4 regions of the Streptomyces sp. NPDC005408 genome follow, and region 4 is predicted to be linked to each of the others. Evidence: riboswitches for the same ligand, from Rfam matches in the RefSeq annotation. Region 4 holds a riboswitch; each other region holds the start of a gene.

The links. Region 4 has a riboswitch for cyclic di-AMP ahead of ABZS64_RS05925 (NlpC/P60 family protein). Riboswitches for the same ligand answer to the same signal wherever they lie in the genome.
Region 1: another riboswitch for cyclic di-AMP. It lies ahead of ABZS64_RS07305 (M23 family metallopeptidase); the one in region 4 lies ahead of ABZS64_RS05925 (NlpC/P60 family protein).
Region 2: another riboswitch for cyclic di-AMP. It lies ahead of ABZS64_RS18715 (M23 family metallopeptidase); the one in region 4 lies ahead of ABZS64_RS05925 (NlpC/P60 family protein).
Region 3: another riboswitch for cyclic di-AMP. It lies ahead of ABZS64_RS38775 (LysM peptidoglycan-binding domain-containing M23 family metallopeptidase); the one in region 4 lies ahead of ABZS64_RS05925 (NlpC/P60 family protein).

What each region holds. Positions count from the first base shown of each region.
Region 1 is NZ_JBEXEX010000005.1:126,351-131,279, reverse strand. It holds gene ABZS64_RS07320 (GNAT family N-acetyltransferase) at 1-690, opposite strand, end outside; gene ABZS64_RS07315 (HPr family phosphocarrier protein) at 797-1,078, shown strand; gene ABZS64_RS07310 (GntR family transcriptional regulator) at 1,228-1,905, opposite strand; gene ABZS64_RS07305 (M23 family metallopeptidase) at 2,123-2,890, opposite strand; cyclic di-AMP (ydaO/yuaA leader) riboswitch at 2,903-3,067, opposite strand; gene ABZS64_RS07300 (pitrilysin family protein) at 3,298-4,686, opposite strand; gene ABZS64_RS07295 (pitrilysin family protein) at 4,683-4,929, opposite strand, start outside.
Region 2 is NZ_JBEXEX010000017.1:146,344-151,272, reverse strand. It holds gene ABZS64_RS18725 (PrsW family intramembrane metalloprotease) at 1-65, shown strand, start outside; gene ABZS64_RS18720 (aldo/keto reductase) at 314-1,258, opposite strand; gene ABZS64_RS18715 (M23 family metallopeptidase) at 1,345-2,391, opposite strand; cyclic di-AMP (ydaO/yuaA leader) riboswitch at 2,403-2,559, opposite strand; gene ABZS64_RS18710 (DUF2332 domain-containing protein) at 2,806-3,780, shown strand; gene ABZS64_RS18705 (PP2C family protein-serine/threonine phosphatase) at 3,765-4,916, opposite strand.
Region 3 is NZ_JBEXEX010000109.1:2,254-7,182, reverse strand. It holds gene ABZS64_RS38780 (SGNH/GDSL hydrolase family protein) at 143-934, opposite strand; gene ABZS64_RS38775 (LysM peptidoglycan-binding domain-containing M23 family metallopeptidase) at 1,094-2,023, opposite strand; cyclic di-AMP (ydaO/yuaA leader) riboswitch at 2,028-2,184, opposite strand; gene ABZS64_RS38770 (hypothetical protein) at 2,613-3,647, opposite strand; gene ABZS64_RS38765 (alpha-galactosidase) at 3,902-4,929, opposite strand, start outside.
Region 4 is NZ_JBEXEX010000004.1:119,684-124,612, reverse strand. It holds gene ABZS64_RS05940 (GNAT family N-acetyltransferase) at 1-105, opposite strand, end outside; gene ABZS64_RS05935 (NlpC/P60 family protein) at 149-1,210, opposite strand; gene ABZS64_RS05930 (hypothetical protein) at 1,555-1,908, shown strand; gene ABZS64_RS05925 (NlpC/P60 family protein) at 2,001-3,164, opposite strand; cyclic di-AMP (ydaO/yuaA leader) riboswitch at 3,167-3,330, opposite strand; gene pcrA (DNA helicase PcrA) at 3,593-4,929, shown strand, end outside.

The sequences.
Region 1 (4,929 bases), on a different contig from region 4:
CACGGTGCGGCCCACGCCGCCCGGCGCGCGGCCGGCGCCGACGACGGCGACCGACCCGGGCGCGAGCAGACGCTGCACGGAGCGGGCCTCCGCTCGCTGCTCGCGGCCGCGCTGGACGGCGAGGGACTCGGCGGTCGGTTCGAGGTCGAGGGTCAGATGGACGGAGCCGTCCTCGAAGCTGCGCTTCTGTGTGTACCCCGCGTCCCGGAACACCTTGATCATCTTGCTGTTGGCGGGGAGCACCTCCGCGGCGAAGCGCCGGATGCCCCGCTCACGGGCGACCGCGGCGATGTGCTCGAGGAGGGCGGAGGCGACACCGCGCCCCTGGTGCGCGTCCTGTACGAGGAAAGCGACCTCCGCCTCGTCGGCCGGGGAGCTCGCGGGGCGGCCCTGCGCGTTGATGCGGTCGTAGCGGACGGTGGCGATGAACTCGCCGCCGACCGTGACCGCCAGACCCACCCGGTCCACGTAGTCGTGATGGGTGAAGCGGTGGACGTCCTTGGCGGAGAGCCGCGGATACGGCGCGAAGAACCGGTAGTACTTCGACTCGTCCGAGACCTGTTCGTAGAAGCTGACCAGGCGCTCTGCGTCCTCGGTGGTGATGGGCCTGATGCGCGCCGTACCGCCGTCGCGCAGCACCACGTCTGCTTCCCAGTGATCGGGGTAGTCGTGGTCCGGCTGGGTCTGCATGTGTGAAAGCGTACGGCTCACCCACCGGTCGCGGGTCGGTATGAGAGCACGCCGCAACGCATGAGAGACTGGTCTAGACAACCGCTAAGACTTGAAGGGCAACACCATGGCTGAGCGCCGCGTCAATGTCGGCTGGGCCGAGGGCCTTCACGCCCGCCCCGCTTCCATCTTCGTCCGTGCCGCCACGGCCTCCGGCGTCCCCGTGACGATCGCCAAGGCTGACGGCAACCAGGTCAACGCCGCCTCCATGCTCGCCGTTCTCGGCCTGGGCGCGCAGGGCGGCGAGGAGATCGTGCTCGCTTCCGACGCGGAGGGCGCCGACGCCGCCCTGGACCGTCTGGCCAAGCTGGTCGCCGAGGGGCTCGAGGAGCTTCCCGAGACCGTCTGAGCGGTTGTGCAGAATTCGCCCGGCGACACAGCCGCGGCCTCCCGAATTCGGGAGGCCGCGGCTGTGTTCATTTCTGCGTCCGACTCCGCGAATTCGGGCAGCAGAAAAGAAGCCCCACGAATATCTTCCCTTTGTATACGGCGCGCCTGTTAATTGCGGACGCTCGCGGTGTTTACGGCATGTTGCGAAGTCCTCACCCGCTCGGGACGGCGCAGCCGGTGCGCGGATGCGGCCCGCTCGGCATGCAGCGCGGTGAGCGCCCGTGCCCTCTCCACATCGCCGCGTGCCACCGCGTCCACGATCGCGCCGTGCTCCGCCCAGGAGTCGACGGGCTTGGCGGGCTGCTCGACCGCGTACATCCAGGCGATCTTGTGCCGCAGCTGGGTCAGCAGGGCGATCAGTCCCGGGCTGCCGGAGGCCTGGGCGAGCGTCTCGTGGAACCAGCCGCCCAGTGAGCGCAGGTCCTCGCCCTGGCCGCGGCGGGCCCGCTCCTGACCCAGCCTGACCAGGCCGCGCAGGACCTTGAGGTGCGCCTCCGTGCGCCGCTGGGCCGCGCGTGCCGCACCCAGCGGCTCCAGCAGCATCCGGACCTCCAGCAGGTCGGCGGCCTCCTGCTCGGTGGGCTCGGCGACGCAGGCTCCGGCATGCCTGCGGGTGGTCACAAAGCCCTCGGACTCCAGGGTTCGCAGGGCTTCGCGGACCGGGACCCGGGAGACGCCGTAGCGGCGCGCCAGCTGCTCCTCGGTGAGCCGGCTGCCGCGCTCGAATACGCCGGAGACGATGTCGTCGCGGATCGCCGTGCATACCGAGTGCGCGGGAATGCGCATGACCGAACCTCCGCTTTAATCCGCGCGAAACGCAGCCGATTGACGTCTGTTCGGTGACTCTATTGCAGTGGGCCGGATTTTCCGATGGCACTTCGGAATCCATGGATATCTTTTGGCCAGAGCTCCGAACGCAGAAGGCCCCGGCAGGGAGCCGGGGCCTTCTCATGTACGCGTTGTGTGCGCGTGCTCGGACTGCGTGTGCCGAGACTGCGTGTGCTCAGACGCCGACGCCGTGGGCGCGCAGGTACGCGACCGGGTCGATGTCGGAGCCGTACTCCGGGCTGGTGCGCGCCTCGAAGTGGAGGTGCGGTCCCGTGGTGTTGCCGGTCGCGCCGGAGTGGCCTATCTGCCGGCCCGGGGTCACGCTCTGGCCGACCGAGACGGTGATCGACGAGAGGTGGCCGTACTGCGTGTACGTGCCGTCCTTCATCTTGATCACGACGTTGTTGCCGTACGCGCCGCCCCAGCCGGCCTCGACGACGGTGCCGGAGCCGACCGCGTGCACGGTGGTGCCGGAGGCGGCGTGGAAGTCGATGCCGGTGTGGCTGCCGGAGGACCAGATGGCGCCGCCGGTCTTGTAGCCCGTGGAGATGTACGAGCCGGTGATCGGCGCGACGAAGGAGTTGAGGCGCTTGCGCTCGGCCTCGCGGGCGGCGCGCTCCTTGGCCTCGCGTGCGGCCTTGGCACGGGCCTCGGCCTTGCGCTTCGCCTCCGCAGCGGCCTTCGCCTTGGCAATGGCCTCGGCGGCCTCCTGCTTCTGGGCGGCGGCCTGGTCGGCGATCTGGTCGGCGAGGGTGTCAGCGGTCACGACCTGGGTCAGACCGGTGTCCTCGACGGCGGTGCTGGGGGTGGCGGCGAGCGCCGGGGAAGCGAGGGTTCCGATGACGCCGGTGGTGGCAAGGGCCGCTACGCCCGCCATGTTCGCGCTCCTGCGCGTCAGGCGGCTCGGGGCACGGTGCTTCCCGGTGGCACGGGTGAACGCCATGAAGTGGCTGGTCCTTTCCTTCCTTCTCGCCTACCGGGTTAGCTGACGGGTTCGGAGCAGGAAGGTCTCCTACGGGCCCCTCCGTACGGATACGAAGGCGTCCGATTCACCCCAGGGACTGAGTGGGTCCCCGGCTCCCCAGGCTCGCGCCTGACGGGGACTCGGCGATGGCTGTCCGATGCCGCGGATGCGGCTGGCTACTGGCGAACAGCCGGACCGACGCTAGGCGGGGCAACTTTCAATCACCAAACAGACAGGCCCTTTTGTAGTGCATGCCACAGGGCAGACAGGCAGCCTCCACAACAAACCGGACATAGCGAGGAACCCCGCCATCGCTTGGATGCCGGGGTTCCGCTTGCCTGTTGCGCCGGGTTCAGCCGGAGTTGTCCAGTTGGTGCGAGAGGCGATCAGCCGGTGACCACGGTCACTTCACCGATGCCCAGAGCCCTGACCGGCTCCTCGATCTGCGAGGCGTCGCCGACGAGCACCGTGACCAGCCGGTCAACCGGGAAGGCGCTGACGGCCGCCGCAGTCGCCTCCACGGTGCCCGTCTCCGCCAGCCGCACGTACAACTGCGCCTGGTAGTCGTCCGGGAGGAACTGCTCGACCTGGTCGGCGAGCGTGCCCGCGACAGACGCGGCCATCTCGAACTTCAGCGGCGCGACACCCACCAGGTTCTGCACCGCGACATCGCGCTCGGCATCGGTGAGACCCTCGGCGGCGAGCGTCCGCAGCACCTTCCACAGGTCGTCCAGCGCCGGTCCGGTGTTGGGGGTGTCCACCGAACCGCTGATCGCCAGCATCGCGGCGCCCGAGCCGTCGGGGGCGGACCGCAGCACCTGGCCGAAGGCCCGTACGCCGTAGGTGTAGCCCTTCTCCTCACGCAGCACGCGGTCCAGACGCGAGGTGAGGGTGCCGCCCAGGCAGTACGCGCCGAGCACCTGCGCGGGCCAGACGCGGTCGTGCCGGTCCGGGCCGATGCGGCCGATCAGCAGCTGCGTCTGCACGGCGCCCGGGCGGTCCACGATGACCACACGGCCCGTGTCGTCGGCGGTGATCGGCGGTACGGGACGGGGCGTGGCGCTGTCGCCCTTCCAGCCGCCGAAGGTCTCGGCGAGCACGGCGTCCAGGTCGACTCCGGTGAGGTCGCCGACGATCACCGCGGTGGCCGTGGCGGGCCGGACGTGCGCCTCGTAGAAAGCACGCACGGCCGCGGAGTCGATCCGGGCCACGGTCTCCTCGGTGCCCTGGCGGGGGCGCGACATACGGGCGGTGGCCGGGAAGAGCTCCTTGGAGAGCTCCTTGGCCGCGCGGCGGGCCGGATTGGCCGTCTCGTGCGGGATCTCGTCCAGACGGTTGCGCACCAGCCGCTCGACCTCGCTGTCGGCGAAGGCGGGCGCGCGCAGGGCGTCGGAGAGCAGACCGAGCGCCTTGGGCAGCCGGGAGACCGGGACCTCCAGGGAGACACGGACGCCGGGGTGATCGGCATGCGCGTCGAGGGTCGCGCCGCAGCGCTCCAGCTCGGCGGCGAACTCCTCGGCGGTGTGCTTGTCGGTGCCCTCCGACAGGGCGCGCGCCATGATCGTGGCAACACCGTCGATACCCTCGGGCTCGGCGTTCAGCGGAGCGTCGAGGAGGATCTCGACGGCCACCACCTGCTGGCCGGGCCGGTGGCAGCGCAGCACCGTCAGACCGTTGTCCAGCGTGCCGCGGTCGGGGGCGGGGAAGGCCCAGGGCCGGGGGGCACCCGCCGTCGGCTGCGGGTGGTACGTCATCGTCACGGCAGCGTCGCTCACTGGTCCGCCTCTTCCTCTTCGTTGCTTCCCTCGGGCGCAGAGACGGGTTCGTACACGAGCACTGCCCTGTTGTCGGGGCGCAGCCGGGCCTGGGCGACCGCCTGCACCTCCTCGGCGGTGACGTCGAGCACCCGCTGCACGGCGGTCAGCGCCAGCTGCGGGTCGCCGAACAGCACGGCAAACCTGCACAGTTCGTCCGCGCGGCCCGCGACGGTGCCGAGCCGGTCCAGCCATTCGCGCTCC
Region 2 (4,929 bases), on a different contig from region 4:
CGGGCCAGGCATGGGCACCGCCGCCCCACCGCGACTACGGCGGCTACAACCCGTACCGCTCCTAGGGCTGTTGTTCGGATCTTGCCGGGCTCGCGTGCCCTGGCACGCACTCCCCCGTAGCCCTTCGGGCACGGGAGGTGCCCCCACGCTGCGTTGTCGTCAGTCGCCGACGCTCCGCGTCGGCTCTCCCCCTGCCTTCGGCGGGGGGACCCCCATCCTCCGCCTTGCGATCGCACGCATCGCAGTGACATCAGCCGCTCCGCGGCGGGCCGCTCACTGATCCGGCCTGATCGACCGGACAGGACCTAGACCCCTACGCGGACGCCGCCGTCAGCACGGCCAGCTCGTCGTCCGTCAGCTCCAGCTCCGCGACCGCCGTCAGTGCCGGCAGCTGCTCGACCGTACGGGCCGAGGCGATGGGCGCCGCGACGGTCGGCTGCGCGGCCAGCCAGGCAAGAGCCACGGTCGCGATCTCGGCGCCGCGCGCCCCCGCCACCTGGTCGAGCGCTGCGAGGACCTTCACGCCCCGCTCCGTCTCCAGGTGCTTGCCCGCGCCCTGGGCCCGGGCGCTGTCGACCGTGGCACCGGGCCGGTACTTGCCGGTGAGGAAGCCGGACGCGAGCGCGAAGTAGGGGACGGCCGCGAGCCCGCCGCGAGCGGCGGTGTCCCGCAGATCGCCCTCGTAGGTGTCGCGGGACACGAGGTTGTAGTGCGGCTGGAGTGCGACATAGCGGGCAAGCCCCTCGCGCTCCGAGAAGTCCAGGGACGCCTGAAGCCGCTCGGCGGTGACGTTGGAGGCGGCGATGGCGCGGACCTTGCCCTCCTTCACCAGCTGGTCGAGGGCGGTGATGATCTCTTCGACGGGGACGCCCGGGTCGTCGAAGTGCGTGTAGTACAGGTCGATGTAGTCGGTACCGAGCCGCTTCAGCGACTCCTCGGCCGCAGCCTTGACCGTGGCACCGGAGAGGCCCTTGTACTGGGGGTGGGCGCCGACCTTGGTCGCCACGACGACGTCGGAACGGTTGCCGCGCGCGGCGATCCACTTGCCGATGATCGTCTCGGACTCGCCGCCCTCGTTGCCCGGAACCCAGGCGGAGTAGCTGTCGGCGGTGTCGACGAAGTTCCCGCCGGCGGCGGCATAGGCGTCGAGCACGGCAAAGGACTGCGCCTGGTCGGCGGTCCAGCCGAAGACGTTGCCGCCGAGGGCGAGCGGGAAGACGGCGAGATCGGACGAGCCGAGGGTACGGAGAGAAGTCATGCGTTGATCAACACGCTTACCGGTACGGCCTATTCCGCGCCGTACCGGTAACGCTTCCGCGTCAGACGCGTCAGAGGGGCCAGACCTCAGACCGTCAGGCCCTTGCCCCGCAGCCAGGCCATCGGGTCGATCCCGGTTCCGTCCGGCGTGTGGACCTCGAGGTGCAGATGCGGGCCCGTCACATTGCCCGTCGCGCCGACGCGGCCGATCGTCTCGCCCGTCGACACCTTCTGCCCGGCGCTGACCGAGATCGAGGACTGGTGGGCGTACCAGAGCTCCGTGCCGTCATCGAGTTCGATGACCGTGCGGTAGCCGTAAGAACCGGACCAGCCCGCCGACTTGACGGTGCCGCTGTGGATGGCCTTGAGGGGCGTTCCCGTCGGGGCCGCGAAGTCCAGGCCGGTGTGGTAGCCGGAGGACCACATCGAACCGGCCTCGCCGAAGGTCGAGGTGATCGTGTACGAGGAGGTCGGCAGGGCGTAACTCGCGGCGAGCTTGGCGAGGCGCTCGGCCTCCGCCTTCGCCGCCGCGGCCTTCTCGGCAGCGAGCTTCGCCGCCTCGGCCTTGGTCTCCGCCGCCGTCTGCTGCGTCTTCGCCTCCGCCGCGGCCTTCTCGGCGGCGACCTTCTCCGCGGCTGCCTTCGCCTCGGCGTCCGCCTCGGACTGCTGCTGGTCGGCCTGCTGGAGGATACGGGCGCGCAGCGCCTCACCGGCCGAGCCCTGCGCCTCGGGCCGGGAGCCGGTGTCCGCCGCGAGGGTCGACGAGGTGAGCGGAGCGGTGTTGCCCGCGTCCGCGTCCGAGGAGTCGTCGGAGATGAGGGAGCCCACGCCCGGCAGGGACTTGGCGTCGGGCAGGTTGTCCGCGATCGAGTCGGGGAGGGATATGGAGACCGGCGGCTTGCTTTGCGCGGTGGCCATGCCGCCCGCGCCGACCGCGGCGATCACGCCGACCCCGAGCACCGTGGAGCTGCGGGCGAGTCCGCCGCGCTGCTTCATGACACGGTGCCGGCCGCGCACCGGACGGACGGAGTCCTCGGTGGGGTTCCATTCCTCCCATGCCCGCTCTGTCTTCACTTCGACGCCGAAGAAATCAGTTTCGAAGGGTGCTTCAGGGGCAGGTTTATTGGACGCCACGGAGGCGTACTCCTTTCCTTCCTTCTCGCCTACCGGGTTAGCTGACGGGTTCGGAGCAGGAAGGTCTCCTACGAGCGCTTCCGCCGCGGAAAAGAACGGCAAAAGGTGCCCGATTCACCCCAATTGGTGGTTCCCCGGTTCCCTTGCGGGATTCGGCGCGTGCGCACGGTGCCGTCTCTTGCGACGGCTGGGACGACCGCGCTGCGTTATCGAACGTTAATAGACACCAGCGCCGGATTCCAAGCTGTTCCGACTGATCATTAACGACGTTGACACAGACGTACCCGGACACAAGCGCCCGGACTCGGGCGACTTGACCGCCCCTCAGGCAACACCCCTCACCTGACGTTGCCTCAGATGTTATGCGGAGGGATGCCTCTCGATTACATAGGGTGCCCATCTACCGTCTGGCCCATGGTCGTACACATCAGCCAGAGCGTGGCGGACCGCTATCGCGAGTTCTCCGCCGAGCAAGCACACGGTCAGTCTCCCGTGTATGAGAAGCTCACCGCCGAAATCGCCGAAGACCCGGACATCTGCGCCCTCATCGCCTCACTCCCGCCCGGCAACAAGCAGCAGCCGAATCTGCTCCTCGCCGCGGTACGCCACCTCGGCGGGCCGTACGAGACATGGCCCGCCTTCCGCGACTGGCTGCCCGCGCACAGGGACGCCGTCCGCGATGTGATGCTCGCGCGCTTCACCCAGACCAACGAGCCCGCCCGCTGCGCGACGCTGCTTCCGCTCCTGGCCGCGCTCCCCCAGCCTCTCGCCCTGATCGAGGTCGGCACCTCGGCTGGGCTCTGTCTGCATCCCGACCGCTACGCCTACCGCTACGACGACGGCCCACGGCTCGGCGAGTCCGTCGTCACCTTCGACTGCCGTACGTACGGATCCGCGCCCCCGGACCTGCCGCTGCCCGGCCGGCTGCCCGAGATCGCCTGGCGCGCGGGCATCGACCTCAACCCGCTCGACATCACCGACCCCGAGGACGTCCGCTGGCTCCAGTCCCTGATCTGGCCGGGCCGCGGCGACCGGCCGCGACAGCAGCTCGGCGCCATCGAAGCCGTACGGGACGCTCCCCGCCCCCGGATCGTCCGCGGCGATCTGGTCGAGGAACTCGCGCCGCTCGCCGCCGAAGCCCCAGACGGCGCGACGCTCGTCGTCCTGCACACCGCCGTGCTCACGTACCTCCCGCTCGCCCGGCGCGAGGAGTTCGCACGAATCGTCCGCGGCCTGCCCGGCCACTGGATCTCCAACGAGCACCACACGGTGCTGCCCTGGCTCGATGCCCCGAGGCCGCCCGACGAGCACCTGCTCACGCTCGCCCTTGACGAGCGGGCCGTCGCGTTCACGGCACCGCACGGCCAGGGCCTTCACTGGCTGGGCTGAGCGCGCCTGACCACCGGAACGGTCCTGCGGCGCTTCGGCTGCCCCTCCGCGGGGCGGCTGACCGCCAGCAGCGCCATGTCGTCCGTGGCGCCGCCGCCCGTATGCCGTCGTACGTCGGCGACCAGCGCGTCCAGCAGCTCCTCGGGCCCGGGAAAGAGCCGCCCGGCCAGCCGCTCGCCGGGGTCGTAGAAGACGCCGTTCGCATCGCGCGCCTCGGACAGCCCGTCCGTGTAGAGAAGCAGTGTGGCCCCAGGAGGCAGGGGGTGGGTGTCCGCGCGGTCCGGCCACATCCCCAGATCGCCCATGCCCAGCGGCAGGGCGGCCTCGGACGGCTCCAGGACTTCCAGTTTCCCGTCGGCATACAGCAGCAGTGGTTCCGGATGCCCCCGGTTCACAACCCGTACAACGGCATCGTCGCGCGGGATCTCGGCCAGTACCGCGGTGGTGAACCCCTCGAAGGCGTCCAGGGTGGGCCGCCGCGTGCCCTCGCGCGCGAGCGCCCGGTCCAGCCGCCCGGCAACCCCTACGAGCGAGCCCTCCTGCTCGGCTGCCTCCCGGAACGCACCGATCACCACGGCCACCGCCTCGACCGCTTCGAGCCCCTTGCCCCGTACGTCACCGACCACCAGCCGCACCCCGAAGGGCGTGTCCTGTACGGCGAAGAGGTCACCGCCGATGAACGCGTCCGCCTGTGCAGCCTCGTACCGCGCGGCGACCTCCAGCCCGCCGATCCGGTCCGCGGGGGTCGGCAGCACGGCGCGCTGGGCGGTCTCGGCGATCACCCTGGCTGATGCGAGGCGCTCGCTGCTGAGCCGTACGACCCGGTTGATGAGCAGCGCAAGACCCGAGACGGTGATCACGGTGCTCAGCTCGGTGAACGCGGTGATCTGCGAGGCCGTGTGGTTGTAGAGGTGCAGCCCCGTCACGCCGAGTGTCGCCGCGATACCGGTCAGCAGGGTTCCGACCCAGGTGAAGATGGGGGCCGCGATCAGGGGCGCCGCGGCGAAGAGCGGGACCGCCGTGAACCGGGGCGGGGTCAGGAGATCGAAGATCAAGCCGCCGACGATCATCAGCGCGGGCAGCAGGCCGGCGAAACCGCGGGCGATGTCGGCTCCGCCCTGCTCTCGCTTCGCCACGGATGCTCTCCTG
Region 3 (4,929 bases), on a different contig from region 4:
GCCCGGCAAGATCGGCCGGACAGGGCCTGGCGCCGGGCCGCACCAGGTCGCCGGGAGGCCGGCCGCACCGGGCCGCCCGGCGACCTGCCCGACGGGCCGCACCGGCGGCCGGGCCGGCTCCCCGCGCCTCACCCCATCGCTGTCACAGAGGCAGCAGATTCGGCCGCTTGGCCTCCACATGGTCGCCGGAGCTCTCGCCCCGCAGCCGCCGGCCGATCCACGGCACCAGGTGCTCCCGCGCCCACTGGATGTCGTCGCGGCGCACTTCGAGCGTGCCGCGGGGCGGCAGCGGCGGCCACGGCTGGTCGGGGTCGGCGGGCACCTCGATGCCGAGGACCTGGGCGGCGCGCAGCGCGACCCGGGTGTGGCCCTCGGGCGACAGATGGAGCCGGTCGGCGTCCCAGGCCCGCCTGTCCTGGACGGACTTGAGCGACCACAGATCGAGTACGGGACAGTCGTAGCGGTCGGCGATGGCCCGTACATGCGCGGTGTACGTGGCGATCTTGCCGCGCAGATGGCGCAGCACCGGCACGTCGCGGGTGTCGAAACCGGTCGTCACCATGACCTTCCCGACGACGCCTGTGAGGTCGGCGACCGCGCGCTCGAAACGCTCGGCCACGTTGTCCGGGTCGGTGCCCGGCCGGATGATGTCATTGCCGCCCGCGCAGAACGTCACCAGATCCGGGGCGAGTTCCTTCGCCCTGGGCACCTGTTCCTCGACGATCTGGTCGAGGAGACGCCCTCGCACGGCGAGATTGGCGTACCTGAAGGTGTGCTCCGGCATCCGGTCGTCGAGCAGGACCGCGAACCGGTCCGCCCAGCCGACGTACATCCCGTCCGGGCCGGGGTCTCCGACGCCTTCGGTGAAACTGTCACCGATCGCCGCGTACGACCCGAATCTGCCGCTGTTCTCTGTTCTCGAATCGTCTGCCACGAGAGCTAATCCTCCCCTTACGGATGTGACCTACGCGACCGTAAGGAGGGGTTGACGAGGGGTGATCTTTGCCACCGGTCAAGATTCGTCCAAGGCGGAATACGCCGAATCCCCCGCGCCGCGGGCTGCGGCACGAGGGGACGAGGTGTCGGACAGGCGTCAGATGGTGACGCCGTGCTGGCGCAGGTACGCCAGCGGGTCGATGTCCGAGCCGTAGCTCGGGCTGGTGCGGATCTCGAAGTGCAGGTGCGGGCCCGTGGAGTTGCCGGTGGTGCCGGAGAGGCCGATCTGCTGGCCGCCGCTCACGCTCTGGCCGGCGGAGACGGCCAGGGAGGAGAGGTGGGCGTACTGCGAGTAGGTGCCGTCGCTGTGCTGGATGACGACCTCGTTGCCGTACGCGCCGCCCCACCCGGCGGAGACGACGGTGCCCGGGCCGACGGCCTTGACCGTGGTGCCGGAGGACGCCGCGAAGTCGACACCGGTGTGGTAGCCGCTGGCCCACATCGAACCGGCGAGGTGGTACGGGGTGATGACCGTCGCGCTGTCGAGCGGGGTGGTGAAGCCGGAGGCGCTGGTCTGCGGGGCGCTCGCCTGCTGGGCGCTCTTCACCGAGCCGGAGTCGGAAGAGGCCTTGGACGCGGTCTTGGAGGAGGACCGGTCCCGCTTCTCCTCGCGGTGCTGCGACTTCTCGGGAGCCTTCGCCTTCGGCTTCGCGCCGAGGGTGAGCTTGAGGCCCGGGTGGATCAGCGAGGGGTTCTCACCGACCTGCTCGCGGTTGTCCTCGTACAGCTTCTTCCAGCCGCCGCGGACATCGTGCTCGTCGGCGATCTTGGAGAGATAGTCGCCCGCGACGACGGAGTACGTGGTGGGGGCGGCGGCCGGCTTGTGCGGGGCCTTGTACGCGGCCGGGGCGGCGGCCGCGGTCGCTGCCGTGTGCGACGAGGTCGCCGGGGCGATCGTGCCCGCGGCGTGGGCCCCGGTGGCGCCCATCAGCGGGATCGCGATGGCGGCGCCACCCGTGCCCGCGGCGACAAAGCCGCGCGTGATCGGGCTGGTCTTGGGACGACGGTGCTTACCCTTTGCGGGCATGGCGCATTCCTCTCCGGCGCCGGCGAGGTGAGCTGTCGGGTTCGGGCTGGAGATGCCCGGCCGCGCTGTTGCGCGACTTAACCCCGAGCCGTTCCGGAAGTCCGGAATCGGCGTACTTACCTGGGTCCCCCGCTCCTGCCACGCGTGGGTGGGTTCGAATTCCGGGCGGCGGCAGGATTAGGCGGTCCGTCCGGATTGCCGTGAACGTAAACGAGCCGAGCCGAATGGAACAAGCCACCGCAATTACGGATCACGAGCTGGCGTGATATCGCCGGAGAATTCCCGTTACGCTCCGTGGATCAATGATCTTCCCAGCCCCGCCGGACAACGGAATTCGGATCCGCCACACCGCCACACACCGTCACGAATATGATCCTGCTCACGGGTCGTGTCCCATCTCCATTGCAGACGGGGCACGATATGCCGAATCGTCCAATTCGGACAGAAGCATCATTCAATCACTATCGCCCTAACAGGCGCACTTACCTACCAGAACTGTCATTACCGAGGAATTGAGGGGCCTAGTTGTCCCTTTTCGTCCGCATCGTCCCGACCTTCTCGGCCGCGCCGACGATGCGCGCCGCCGCGGCTACGCCTGCCCCAGCCGCCTGGAGCTGCTCTCCCCGTACGCGGCGTCGCGCGACCGGTTGAGACTGCCGAGCGGACGGAAGGCATCGGTGGTCCGCCAGGGCGTGAAGGCGAGCTGCTCGATCCGGCGGGCCGTCCCCCTCGCCTGCTCGGAGTCGATGTCCTGGCCGGGGATGGTCAGTTCGGCGACCGGCACCGCGGGCGCCGTCTCCTCGTCCCACGCGTGGGACGCGTCCTCGACCGGTGTGGAGCGCTCGTCCACGAACCGCTGGAGGCAGAGCTCGAAGGCGATGTCGCCGTCGCGCAGCCGCCCGGCAAGCTCGGCGTGCAGATACTCCGGGTTCTTCCGGTCGGCCGGGACCTTGCCGCGGTCGGCTGCACCCGGCCCCGGCCGCAGCTGGTATTGCACGGGCCCGGCGCCGCCCCAGAGCACCGGCCCCTGCCCCCAGTACCGTTCCGTGGCCAGGCTGGTCACCCTGCGCCCCACCGCCCCCCGCAGCGTGCGCCGCATCCGGTTGGCCGTGCTCCAGCCGACCTCGCGCGGCAGCTTCACCAGGAGGCGCCAGGCGAACCGAAGCGGATGGGCCGCGCCGGCCATCACGGAGGCGAAGCCCACGAACTCCCGGGCGTTCGCCGCGTGCGAGGCGGGGAGGTTGAGCATGAGCAGATCGTGCCGCTCGTCCTCCGTGACCACGATCCGCACGGCGATCCCGCGCAGATCCCGTGCGGCGTCAGCCTGCGGGATGCCGGACGCGTTGGACATCCGCACCACTGCGCGGTAGGCGGCGCCGGGCTGGGCGTACCCCTCCCTCAGCTCCCGGGGCAGCTCGCCATAAAAACGCAGCCGCGCGTTGTCGACGGCGAGCGGGGCCTTGGCGTGGAAAGCGCGCACGGGCCGATTCAGTTTTCCACTGCGCTGATTCTCCGCCTGGACGCGCAGGATCTTCCGGGCCAGTTCCTCGAAGACCAGACGTTCGGCCTCGGCGCTGCCGCCTTCGTAACTCTCGTATTTCTCATGCTGCCTGGGATCGGACATCGTCCGTTCCTCCCAACCGTGGCAGGGGCTGCGACGCTACTCGGCGCTCCCGCCCACGGATACGCGATAATCGGGCCTGTTCTTCGATCAACTCCCGCTATTGACAAAGAAATCCGAAAAGGGCCGCGCCGCTGGCGGCCGGGGTGCGGCAGCGCGGGCCGGGGCCATGCACCCCGCCTGCCGTGTGCCGCACTGCCCCAGCCGCCCCACGCGCGCGAAGCGTTCATGGCCGGGTCCGGCCGGCGGCCAGGCTCTCAGCGCCGCCGCAGCCGGATCACCGTGGCGTCCATGTCGCCCTTGAGCCCGGTGTGCAGCCCGTGGTGCAGCAGTACGGAACCGCGGTGCACGGCACCGGTGTCCAGGCACTCGTAGACAGCCGTCGGATCGATACCGCGCAGCCTGAGCCGCGGCGGCTGTTCGCCGTAGTGCTGCGCCTGCAGCCAGGCGAGGACGACGGTCTCGTCGCCGCGTACGTACTGCACCGCGCTGAGCCCGCCTTCGGGCGCGCGCAGCCGGTGCAGCTCGCCGTGCTGCACCAGCGGCCTGATCTTCTTGTACAGCTCCACCCAGCGGCGCGCCTCGGCGAGCTCCTCGTCGGTCCACTCGGTGAGGTCTCCGCCGACCCCGAGCACCCCGGCCATCGCGCTGACGAAGCGGAAACGGAGCGTGCTGATACGGCCGTTGAGCTGGACATTGGGGCTGTCGGTGACCCAGGCCGCCATGACCCGCGCGGGATGCAGCTGGGTGAAACCCTGCTGGATGGCGAGCCGGTCCAGCGGGTCGGTGTTGTCGGAGGTCCACACCTGGTCGGTACGGGACAGTATGCCGAGGTCGATCCGGCCGCCGCCGCCCGAGCAGGACTCGAAGGCGACGGACGGGTGCGCGGCGCGCAGCCGGTCGAGCAGTGCGTAGAGCGCGTGGACATGCTCCACCCACAGCTTCTGCGGGTACTCCTCGCCGGGCCAGCCCGCGTCCGTGAAGCAGCGGTTGAAGTCCCACTTCACATAGTCGATGGGCGCGCTGCCGAGCAGCGCGTCCAACTGCTCCCACAGATAGTCCTGTACGTCCTGGCGCGCGAGGTTCAGCACGAGCTGGTTGCGGAACTCGGTCCTGGCGCGGCCGGGGTGGTGCTGCACCCAGTCGGGGTGCGCCCGGTAGAGATCGCTGTCGGCATTGACCATCTCCGGCTCGACCCAGATCCCGAACTGCATGCCCAGCGCGTGCACTTCGTCGGCGAGCGGCTTGAGCCCCTGCGGAAAGCGCTCGGCGTTGGGGGTCCAGT
Region 4 (4,929 bases):
GATGGACCAGTTGGGGTTGTAGCGCACCGTGAAGGGGCCGACCCGTACATGATCGGGGGAGCGGAGCGTGAGGGTGCGTACGTAGTTCTGGATGTCGACGTCCACTTCGGGCTCCTGCCGCGACCGGGATCTTGGGACGCCGGGGATCCTACGCGGGACGGGCAGCCCCCGCGAAGGGCATTTCGTCGATCGGGGCGACGCGGACAGGGGCCCCTGGGCGGGGCGCGTGGATCATCTGCCCGCCGCCGATGTAGAGGCCGACATGGCTGACGCCGGAGTAGAAGAACACCAGGTCGCCGGGGGCGAGTTCGGAGCGGGAGACACGGCGGCCCGCGTTGATCTGGGTGTACGTGGTGCGCGGCAGCGAGACTCCGGCGGAGCGCCAGGCGGCCTGGGTGAGCCCGGAGCAGTCGAATGAGGTGGGCCCGGTCGCGCCCCAGACGTACGGCTTGCCGAGCGCCCCGTAGGCGTAGGCGACGGCCTGTGCGGCACGGGGGTTGGGGGCCTGGAGGGAGCCGCGGGGGGCAGCGGAACGGTCCGCGCGTGTGCCCGACGCCTCCCCGTAGGAAGTCCCCTGCGAGGTGTCGTAGGAGGCGCGCTGCTCGGCCGTGAGCTGATCCAGCAGGCGTTCGGCGGCCGAGAGCTTCTCCTGGACTGTCGCCTTGTTCCTGGCCAGCTCGGTCTGCCGGGCCTTGAGGGCGCCCATACGCTCGCCCGCCTCGGCCCTCAACCGGGCGATCTCCACCAGCTGCTGGTGCACCCCGGCGATGGCGTCGGCCTGCCGGGTGCCGACCCGCTCGGCGAGCGCTGCCCGCTCCAGATACTCGTCAGGGTCGGAGGTCAGCGCGAGCTGCAGCCCCGGGTCGATGCCGCCGGCGCGGTACTGGGCGGTGGCGATCGAACCGAGTGCGTTGCGCGAGGTGTTGAGCCGCTCGGTCCTGCGGGCGGCCTCGTCGCGCAGCTCGTCCAGCGACCTGCGGGCGCTCGTGGTCTGCTGCTTGGCGCCGTTGTACTTCTCGGTGGCGGCCTCGGCCTCCTCGTACAGCTTGTCGACCTTGGCCTTGATCTGTGCGGGGGTGAGGACGGGTTCGGCGTGCCCGGTGCCGTCGAATGCGGTGGCGGTCGCGGCGCCTGCGAGCGCGATGGTGGCGGCGGTCCGCGCCGCGGGCCCGGTGAGCGGATGCTGCTTCGGTTTCCGGTGCGCTGCCACGAGGGCGTCCACGTCCTTCCGTCTTTCCTGCGGTCCGAGGCCGGTCCGACGGCGGTCCGCACAGGGGGAGCGGTCCGCCGCCGGATCTCTCGGCGGTGGTGTCCGACGGCCGCCCGGGAGCCCGGCGGCGGTGGGGAGTCGGTCACCTGAGGGAGGACGGTAAACCTGGAGGTCACGGGAAAGAGGCGTAAGGACCGATAGTGCCCAAAAGTGGACAGTTGGGATCGGTTTCTGAGAGCAGACGTGATGGCATCGGCCCAACCGCGGTACCGCTGTGACCGATGCGGCGAATGAGGCACACCAGCCCAAAGGGCGGTGGTATGGGGAGGGTTAGGCTCCGCCTCATGGACGTACTCATCAATGTCTTCGTCGCCCTGCACATCATCGGCATCGCGTCGCTGCTCGGCGGCTTCCTGACCCAGATGAAGGCGATGAGCGCGGGAGCGGCGCGCTTCAGCCCGGCGATGCTGCACGGGGCGCTGACCATGCTGATCACGGGCGTGGTGCTGGTGGGCCTGAACCAGGCGGACGACCAGCCGGTCAACAACCTGAAGATCAGCATCAAGCTGGCGATCCTGGTGGTGATCCTGGGGGTGGTCTACGTCAAGCGTGACGAGGAGAAGGCCGAGAAGGCGCTGTTCGGGGCGGTGGGCGGACTGACCGTCGCGAACATCTTCATCGCGACGCTGTGGACGTAGTCTCTGCCGGGGGTCCGCTGTGGACGTGATGCCTCGGACATGAGAACGCCCGGGCGCGCTTCGGAGGCCCGGGCGTTCGGCTGTCGGCGGCGTTACGCGGGGCGCACGCTGCCGTAGATCGGCATGTAGTAGATCGACTCCTCGCGGACGTTCGCACCGGGCTTCGGCGCGTGGATCATCTTGCCGTCACCGATGTAGATGCCGACGTGGCTGATGTCGTCGTAGAAGAAGACCAGGTCACCCGGGAGCAGATCCTTGGTCTCGACCCGCGTGCCCACCTTCACCTGGTCCCAGGTGGTGCGCGGCAGGTCCACGCCGGCCGCCTTCCAGGCGGCCTGGGTCAGTCCCGAGCAGTCGTACGAACTCGGGCCGGTCGCTCCCCAGACGTACGGCTTGCCCGTCTGGGCGCGGGCGAAGGCGAGGACCTTGTCGGCCTTGGCCGCGTAGGTGCCGTCGGCCGTGCCGGTGCCGGTGCCCGTACCGGTTCCGGTTCCCGTGCCCTTGTCGGCCTCCTGCTGCCGGCGCGCCGCCTCCGCCTTGGCGCGGGCCTCCGCCTCCGCCTTGGCCTTCGCCTCGGCCTTGCGGCGGGCCTCTTCCTGCTTCTGGCGCTCGATCGCGGCGAGCCGCGCCTTCTCCTCGGCGGTCAGCTTCGACAGCAGCGAGCGCGCCTCGGCGAGCTTCGTCTGGACCACCTGCTTGCTGGTGCGCAGGGCCTTCTGCGAGAGCGTGAGCGAATCGAGCTTCTCCGTCGCCTGCGCGCGCTGCTTGGCGGCCGCGGCCCGCTGGGTCTCGTAGTCGTCGATCACGGTGCGCTGACGGTCGGTCATCCGGTCCATCAGCTGCGTCTGGTCGAAGTACGCCTGGGGGCTGTCCGCGAAGATCAGCGCGGCGGTCGGGGTGACCGCGCCCGTTCGGTACTGCGCGGCCGCGTAGTTGCCGAGCGCCCTGCGGGACTCGTTCAGCTTCTCCGTGCGCTTGGCGGCGTCGTCGAGGAGCTCGTCGACCTCACGACGCTTCTCGTCGGTGGACTCCTTGACCTTGTTGTACTTCTCGGTCGCGGTGCCGGCCTGCCGGTAGAGGTCGTCGACCTTCTTCTGCACCTCTTCGATGGAGGGCTTCGGTTCGGTGGGCGCGGCGTTGGCGCTCTGCGTCGACAGCAGGGTGACGCCGGCGATGGCCGCCGTCGTGAGCCCGACGGCGGGCGAGGTCTTCGCGGTACGGCTGCGTTCTTTGCGATGCGAGGCCAAGGCCGGCATCTCCTTCTTCCGTGGACCGCCTACCGGGTTAGCTGTCGGGTTCGGGCGGAACGGAAGATCGCCCTACGGACCGAATGGAGCACGGTCCGATTCACCCCGGTTGTGCATAGTGGGTCCCCGGTTCCGAACTTCCTTGCGGAAAGCCCGAATTCGGCGCGAGCTGCCCGATGTGGCGTGGATCGCCAGGGGGGTACGGGCCGCCTGATCGAGCACGCTAGCCAACTCGTGTGGCTGCTGTGAAGGTTGATGTTCGAAATGCCCGATACATTTTCGTGACCTTACTCATCGACGGATCTGTGTGTTCCGGATGATGACCCGACGACATGGCCCGATCACGCAGGGTTGCCAGGAGGTGCTGCCAGGTTACGGAGGGTGGTGGCCGAATGCGGCGGCAAGCTGTCAGTGCGGCGGCCTAGACTCGTAGAGCGATGAGCAGCCTCTTTGACGACAGCTTCCTGGCGGACCTCCAGCCCAGCTCGGAGCACCCTCCGCCACCGCCCGAGGACTCGGCCCAGGAGGAGATCCCGGACGATCTCTTCCAGGGCGCGTTCGACGTGCCTCCGGCCCGCGATCCGTACCACCGCGACGGCGCGCCGCGCACGGTCGTGGACCCCGCCGCCCTGCTGGAAGGGCTGAACGATGAGCAGCGCGCGGCCGTCGTGCACACCGGCTCGCCGCTGCTCATCGTCGCCGGGGCCGGGTCCGGCAAGACCCGGGTGCTGACGCACCGGATCGCGCATCTGCTGGGGTCCCGCAGCGTCCACCCCGGCCAGATACTGGCGATCACGTTCACCAACAAGGCCGCCGGCGAGATGAAGGAGCGCGTCGAGCAGCTCGTCGGGCCGCGCGCCAACGCCATGTGGGTGTCCACCTTCCACAGCGCGTGCGTGCGCATCCTGCGCCGCGAGTCCAAGAGGCTCGGCTTCACCTCGTCGTTCTCGATCTACGACGCGGCGGACTCGAAGCGGCTGATGGCGCTGGTCTGCCGGGATCTCGATCTCGACCCCAAGAAGTTCCCGCCGAAGTCCTTCAGCGCGAAGATCTCGAATCTGAAGAACGAGCTGATCGACGAGGAGACCTTCGCCGACCAGGCCGCCGACGGCTTCGAGAAGACGCTCGCCGAGGCGTACCGCATGTACCAGGCCAGGCTTCGCGAGGCCAATGCCCTGGACTTCGACGACATCATCATGACGACGGTGCATCTGCTCCAGGCGTTCCCGGACGTCGCCGAGCACTACCAGCGCCGCTTCCGCCACGTCCTGGTGGACGAGTACCAGGACACCAACCACGCTCAGTACACACTCGTACGCGAGCTGGTGGGTACGGGGTACGAGGACCTGCCGCCGGCCGAGCTCTGCGTCGTCGGCGACGCCGACCAGTCGATCTACGCCTTCCGCGGCGCGACCATCCGCAACATCCTCCAGTTCGAGGAGGACTACCCGGACGCGACGACGATCCTGCTCGAGCAGAACTACCGCTCGACGCAGACGATCCTCTCCGCAGCCAACGCGGTCATCGAGCGGAACGAAAGCCGCCGACCCAAGAACCTGTGGACCAACGCGGGCGCGGGCGCGCAGATCACCGGCTATGTCGCCGACACCGAGCACGACGAGGCGCAGTTCGTCGCCGACGAGATCGACCGGCTGACGGACGCGGGCGACGCGAAGGCGGGCGACGTCGCCATCTTCTACCGTACGAACGCCCAGTCCCGTGTCTTCGAAGAGATCTTCATCCGCGTCGGACTGCCGTACAAGGTCGTCGGCGG